DNA from 2 places in the Alteromonas sp. ABH4_457 genome. Region 2 is predicted to be linked to the other one. Evidence: predicted binding sites of a transcription regulator. Region 2 holds the regulator's gene; the other holds the start of a gene.
What was found. Region 2 encodes sigma-54, which starts transcription at its own class of promoters, with help from an activator protein. Its sites were predicted from a motif close to GTTGGCACGNNNNTNGNNT; they were not measured.

Region 1: ACXAGR_RS03970 (DUF4168 domain-containing protein) is a predicted target of sigma-54. The motif match lies at 1,155-1,173, and genes of this name have one in related genera.

Annotation. Positions count from the first base shown of each region.
Region 1 covers NZ_JBSWXN010000002.1:172,931-176,633, reverse strand. Annotated here, with positions in the region: gene ACXAGR_RS03980 (phasin family protein) at 1-347, opposite strand, end outside; gene phaR (polyhydroxyalkanoate synthesis repressor PhaR) at 583-999, opposite strand; gene ACXAGR_RS03970 (DUF4168 domain-containing protein) at 1,275-1,673, shown strand; gene ACXAGR_RS03965 (PHA/PHB synthase family protein) at 1,740-3,515, opposite strand; gene ACXAGR_RS03960 (DUF6489 family protein) at 3,531-3,703, opposite strand, start outside.
Region 2 covers NZ_JBSWXN010000008.1:354,471-358,173, forward strand. Annotated here, with positions in the region: gene rapZ (RNase adapter RapZ) at 1-453, opposite strand, end outside; gene ptsN (PTS IIA-like nitrogen regulatory protein PtsN) at 500-943, opposite strand; gene hpf (ribosome hibernation promoting factor) at 952-1,239, opposite strand; gene ACXAGR_RS21505 (RNA polymerase factor sigma-54) at 1,272-2,756, opposite strand; gene lptB (LPS export ABC transporter ATP-binding protein) at 2,852-3,577, opposite strand; gene lptA (lipopolysaccharide transport periplasmic protein LptA) at 3,583-3,703, opposite strand, start outside.

The DNA.
Region 1 (3,703 bases), on a different contig from region 2:
GCTTTTTCAACTGTTTCTTTGGTTTCTTCAGTAGCGGTGGCCAAACTGGCCGCCATCACTTCGGTCATTTCTTCACGCATAGCGTTAAGGGTGGAGTAGGTGTCTTTTGACGCGCTGGTCATGCGTTCACGCACTGACTCAGCCAGTTCAGAATTCGCTGTCATTACACCTTTAAACTCTGTTTGTTTCGTTACCGCTTCAATGTAACGAACACTGTCGCTCAACAAACCCGTGAATAACGTGGTTTGGTGTTGAGACAGACTTTCCAGCGTTTTTGTATTCACAGCAAACAGCGTATGTACCGGTTTAGTGGTACTTTTCAGCTGTTCTGAAAACTTGCCAAACATACTCTTCTCCCGACCAGTTGATAAAGTCCTTCTGCTGCGTTGCAGCAATATTTGATTAGATATTAACCAGGGTATTTGCAGAGATCAACAAAAATGTTGCGGTGCAGCAAGAATGTTTAGACGAATATTTAATAAGCAAATAGCTTTTTATGCTGCTCTGCAGCATTGAAGAGGAAATGTGGCAGGTCTGTCCGTTCTGGGGCAGGAGAATTGCTCCCCTGCCTGTATGTGATACTTACTTCTGGTTCTTCTTCCAGGCATCCATATTTTGTTCGATGATTTTGTTAAACATACCGAAGGGCGTGTTATCCATCATATTTTTCATCATACCCTGCACCTGATCCTGTTGCTCTATAAAGGTAACAAGAGATTGTTCAAGGTACTGTCGCAGAAAGTCCTGCATGTCAGTGTCGTAATAACGGATTAGTTGTTTGAGTAACGAATTTGTCAACAGTGACTGATTTTCGTTGGCTTCGGATTCACTGATAATTTGCAGCAATAATGACTTGGTAATGTCATCTTCGCTTTTGGAGTCAATCACCTTAAATTCCTGACGTTCATTGATTAACGCCTTTATATAATCGAGGTTAACGTACTGACTCTGAGATGTGTCGTACAATCTGCGATTAGGATATTTTTTAATGATGATCATAATGTTACCTCCGGCGGTGCTGAAATGAGAGTAACGCACAAAATGCCGCTGCGGCAACCTAAAAGGTGTGAAAATAAGCGACACTCCGACCACCTTTTTCACTGATAAGAAAATCTGATTTTTGTTAACTTTATGAAATTATTGATTAAATCGTGATTGGCATAGTTATCGCTGTATCACTGTTGAGAGCCTGAATAGCCGGATTATCTTTCTTTTAATCATATTCATTTGAAGATAACGCATTTCAGGCAATTCAAATGAAACCGGAGATTATTATGACTAAACTTGTCAAATCACTTGTGATGAGCCTCGCTGTTGCTTGCACGTTAAATTTCGCTGCACAGGCAGCTCAGGAAACCAAAGAGGCTGCCCCGTCAAGTGCGCCGATGACACAGTCGAAGGATTTCGATGATGCAACTCTTGAGAAATTTACTGTCGCGATGAATGCGGTCAGTGATGTTGCAGATAAATATCAGTCTGAACTGAAAGGTGATGAAACACCTGAGAAGATGCAGCAAATTCAGCAGGCTGCACAAACTGAAATGGTAACAGAAATTGAAAAAACCGGTCTTGAGGTGCAAACCTACACGACCATTGCACAACTGGTACAAACGGATGAAAAACTGAGATCCCGTGTACTGGACATCGCTAAAACACAAAACAGCGAATCGTAATACTGAATCCTCATGTAGACAGAAGCAAAGCGGGGCGTTGAACGCCCCCTTTTTTTGTCTGCCGGTTTATCCCAGCTGTTTTTTCACGTAACTGCCCGGGGCTGCTTCGATGGCCGGATATTTTTCACTTCCGCCGGGCTGCGGGGCATTCACTTTTGTTTTCCGGTGACTCTGCAACCATGCATGCCAGTCTGGCCACCATGAGCCTTCCTGCTTCACAGCCCCATCAAACCATTCGCTGGCACTTGCCGGCAGATTGTCGTTAATCCAGTGCGGATATTTCCCGGGATCTGGCGGGTTAATTACCCCTGCAAGGTGTCCCGACCCGGCGAGTACAAAGCGTGTATCGCCGGATACCAGCTGCGTACCTTTGTAGGCGCCCTGCCACAGCACAATGTGGTCTGCCAGAGTAGTGAGGAAATACACCGGCACATCAATATTTCCAAGGTCGATGGGAATGCCGTCAATTTCTACCGCCCCCGGCACTTTCAGTTTGTCTTCCCAGTACATGGTGCGGATGTATTGCTTAAAACAGGCCGCGGTGATGTTGGTGGCGTCGCTGTTCCAGAATAAAATATCAAAGGCAGCAGGGTCTTTGCCCTTGAGGTAGTTATTAATAAAATACGACCAGAAAAGGTTATTTTCCCGTAGCAAACTAAAGCTCAGGCCCAGTATGCGGCCGTCGTAAATACCCTTGATGTCTGCGTTCTGCTCCATCACAGGTAATGCATCTTCGGTAAGGTAATTACCAATTTCGCCGGGTTCACTGAAGTCCAGCAAGGTGGTCAGTAAAGTGAGTGACTCAATGCGGGTGTCTTTTTTCGCACGCAGATAAGCCGTTGCTGTGCTAAGCAAAGTGCCGCCCACACAAAAGCCCACCATATTCACTTTCTTCTTACCGGTGATATCACAAACTACACCTAGGGCTTCCACCGGACCTTTCTTCATGTAACCGAAGAAATCCTGATCCGCCAGTTTTGCATCCGGGTTGACCCAGGAAATCATAAACACCGAAAAACCGGCATCAAGCAGGCCTTTTACCACGGACTTACGTTCGTCGAGGTCAAGAATGTAGTATTTGTTTATGAAAGGAGGCACAAACAGTATTGGCGTTGCGAAGGTTTTCTCATGCTTCGGTGTGTAATGAATTAACTGCATCAAATCGTTCTGATAAACGATCTGGCCTTCGGTGGTAGCCAGGTTGACACCTAACTCGAAGGCATCCATATCGGTCTGTGTGATTTTGAACGCTTCAAGAGGACTCTTTTCCAGATCCCGCATGAAATTCTCAATACCTTTCACCATGTTCTGGCCTTTGGTTTTCAGAATTTCTTCACATACTTCCGGGTTAGACAGCAAGTAGTTAGTTGGTGATACCGAGTTGATATATTGGCGTGTGTAGAATTTTACCTGTTCTTCCGACTTAGGATCTTTGAAATGCATGGATGAAATCATGCCCTGCAACATCTTGGAATTAATCAGGTAAGCCTGCTTCATATAGCTGAATATGGGATTGTCCTGCCAGTCTGTATGAGAAAAACGACGGTCGCCTTTCTCTTCCTGCATAACAGGATGGGCATTCTCTCCCAGCATGGCCTTAGTGGCCTGCTGCCACAATTCAGTTTGTTGACGCATGAAATCCATTTGCGTCTGGATAAGCTTTGCCGAATCTACCTCTACCGTGTCGTTTGACAGCAGCGAACCTAACTTTTCCGGGTCGAACATAGCGGATGTCTCCTCACTGCTATTTTTCTTCGTCAGAATGTTATGAACCATGGCGTTAAACTGCTGTGCGTATTGATTCAATGTGTCCAGAATATGATCTTTGTCCTGCTCGTGCACAAAAAACCTCCGTGCTTATTTTTTGCTGGTTCCTGTGGTTGCCATGCTTTCCAGCATCTTTTGATAGAATGAGAATGCTTGCTGACTGCCGTCCAGGTAGGGCTTCAGCATGGACATCATGGCTTCCTGATTTCCGCTTTTGATTTGCTCGCTGAGTTGTGAGATGGTGGCCTCATGAAGTTTGCTCA
Region 2 (3,703 bases):
ACGCTCGCGGATTAATTCTGCCAGCTGGTGGATGCTCAGAGAGTCGGTATCAATATTCAAATCCGCTCTTTCCGCTACAGGCGCCAGCAGTTCACGTTCTGTCTGGATGGCATCTGACAATGACTTATTCAGTTTGGCCAGCGGGTGTAACCGCCGGGTTTCGCTGAACCGGCGCACCAGCATATCGTCACTTGCGTCAATATATACGATGGTGACAGTCCATGACTCCGGCAGGTAGTCGAGAATTTCAACCAGCTCAGAAGGCTCTTTAGGCAAGTTTCTGACATCAATACTCACAGCTACCTGCTCGTATTCATCGGCGACAGTGTGTGTCAGGGCTGGTAACAGATTAACCGGAATATTATCGACGCAGTAGTACCCCAGATCCTCAAGGGCACGAAGTGCTACTGATTTTCCTGAACCGGAACGTCCGCTGATGATGATTAACTTCACGCCGTTTCTCCTGAAGTCACGTGTTGTCGGTGCGTATTACACTAAGTTACTGTAATGCGCGAATAATATCATCACTTGTCTGAGCTTTGCGGATAGTTTTTATGGTTTCTTTATCGCTGAGTTTTCCGGCAACCATGGCCAGAGTTTGTAAATGTCCTTCGGTTTGTTCCTGAGGGACAAGCAGAGTAAAGAAAATATCCACAGGTTTGTTGTCGATAGCATCAAAATCGATGGCGGGTGTGCTGGTAACTACGATGGCGATGACATTTTCCAGTCCGGCCAGGCGACCGTGGGGGAGGGCTATGCCGTTACCTATACCTGTGCTGCCCATTCGCTCACGGGCCAGCAGGCTACTTAACACGGTGGCTTCATCAACATCGGGGTTATTTTTAGCTGCAATCCCGCTGATGATTTCGAGAATGCGTTTTTTGCTATTGCACTGGACCGCACACTCGGTGCGGTCCAGGCTGACTATGGCTTGTATATCCATGAATTCAATTAGTGCTTTTTAAGCTTTTCCTTGTGTTTCAGGACCTGCCTGTCGAGCTTATCGACCATGCTGTCAATGGCAGCATACATGTCCTGATTTTCGGAAGAGGCGAAGACTTCCGCGCCGCTAAGATGAACCGTTGCTTCTGCTTTTTGGCTAAGCTTTTCAACATTTAAAATAACGTGCACATTTGATATGTGGTCAAAATGACGTTCCAGTTTGCTGAACTTAGTATCGACATAATTACGCAAAGAATCAGTGATCTCAATGTGATGACCAGAAAGGTTGATTTGCATATTTCGTCTTCCTTATTTTGAGCAGCCTTAAGTTAGATAAGGCTTTTGCGTTGGTTAGACGGCGGGATCGACAAGGATTCCCGGTACTTTGCTATTGTTCGCCGGGCAACCATAATGCCTTGATCGGCCAACAACGAAGCAATCTTGCTGTCACTCAGTGGCTTGCTTGGCTTTTCAGCGGCAACCAGCTTTTTAATCAGGGCGCGAATCGCTGTAGATGAACACTCACCACCTGATTCAGTGGCAACGTGGCTGGAGAAGAAATACTTCAACTCGAAAATACCACGGGGCGTGTGCATGTACTTCTGCGTTGTTACCCTGGAAATAGTAGATTCGTGCATATCTACCATTTCTGCGACATCATTCAGCACCATTGGTTTCATCATTTCAGGGCCATGCTCAAAAAAGCCCATCTGTTGCTGAACAATACAATTTGCTACTTTCAGCAGCGTATCGTTCCGGCTCTCAAGGCTCTTAATAAACCATTTTGCTTCCTGCATGTGAGAGCGGATAAATTGTGAATCACTGCTGTTTCTTGCTTTACGGCTCATTGCAGCATACTGCTGATTAACACTGAGCTTAGGCAGGCTGTCGGGGTTTAATTCTACAACCCAACGGCCATTTTTCTTCGCAACCGATACATCCGGAATGACATATTCGGGTTCTTTCGTAATTAATGCACTGCCCGGACGGGGATTAAGCGTTTGCAGCAAACGCATCGCTTCCCGTAACTGATCTTCTTTCAGGCGGGTTTTACGCATTAACGTACGGTAATCTTTACTGCCTAACAGATCGGAATGCTCTCTGAGCAGTAGTTTGGCTTCTTCCAGCCACGGTGTTTCCGGTGCAAATTGCGCCAGCTGAACTAACAAGCACTCCTGCGGTGTGCGGGAGCCGGAACCGAGAGGATCAAATAGCTGAATACGTTTAAGTACGCACTCAACCTCATCTTCTTCTACGGGCTCTTCCATATCTTCACTGTTTACGCTTTGCAGAATGTCGTCAACGGTAACCGTTAGATAGCCGGACTCATCAATGGAATCGATGATCGCCAGCGCGATGGCGCGGTCTGTGTCAGAAAAAGGTGTCAGACGCATTTGCCACAGCAGATGGTCCTGAATATTTTCGGTGGTTTCACCCTGAAAGATTTGTTCATCATCACCCCCGGAAGGGCCGGGCGCGGGGGCAGAAGACGCAGAAATGTACTCATCCCAGGTACTGTCGATGGGCAGCTCATCCGGTAAATCATTCTTTTCCAGTGCTTCACCGGTATCCATGCTGTCAGAAGATGAGGCTGTTGCAGACTCTTGCATGCTGTCATCATTGTCGATGTTATTTTTCTCAATTACATCGTTGTCGGAGCTGTCGTCGACTTCCAGCAAAGGATTAGAATCGAGAGCTTCCTGAATTTCTTGTTGTAAGTCCAGCGTAGACAACTGCAATAGCTTGATCGCCTGCTGAAGCTGAGGCGTCATTGTTAGTTGTTGGCTAAATTTTAACTGTAAAGATGGTTTCATCTACGTCTTATATAAACTCTAAAAAGGACATCCGGTTGTAGCGGTGTGAGTGCCGGTGGCGAAATCTCCGCTAAATGCTCATCCCGATATCTTAACTATAGCCTGAATTGCTCACCAAGGTATACATCACGAACTTTTTGATTACTTAATACCTGTTCTGCGGTGCCCTGAGCAATCAGTTCTCCATGACTGACGATATAGGCCTCTTCACACACATCAAGGGTTTCCCTGACATTGTGGTCGGTGATGAGGATACCGATACCTCTGTCCCGTAAGTGCTGAATGATCTTCTTTATATCATTAACCGAAATCGGGTCAACTCCGGCGAAGGGTTCATCGAGCAAAATAAATTGCGGATTGGCTGCCAGTGCGCGGGCAATTTCAACCCGGCGGCGTTCGCCACCCGACAAACTCATACCTGTACTATTACGTATATGGTTAATATTAAATTCATCAAGTAGTGCATCCGCTTCCTGTTCACGTTGATGACTTTTTAAGTCTTTACGCGTCTGTAATATCGCCATGATGTTTTCATGTACGGTCAGCTTGCGGAAAATGGATGCCTCCTGGGGTAAATAGCCAATTCCCCGGCGGGCACGTTCGTGCATTGGCTGGTGCGTCAGCTCCTGCTCATCAATGAGGATTTTGCCTTTGTCCAGTGGCACAAGACCGACAATCATGTAAAACGTTGTGGTTTTACCTGCACCGTTAGGACCCAGCAGACCTACTATCTGTCCGGTAGAAACCGATAAACTAACGTCACGGACGACCTGGCGTGATTTATACGACTTTGCCAGGTGAGTCGCACTCAGGGTTGCCATGTAACTCAGTTACCCTCGTTTTCGTTGCTGTCTGAAGTCTTGTTCTCTTCCTTCAGCTCTTTAACTGTGTCAGGACGGAAAACCGTGGTTACCCGGCCGTTGCTGTTACTTTCACCGCCGGTTGCC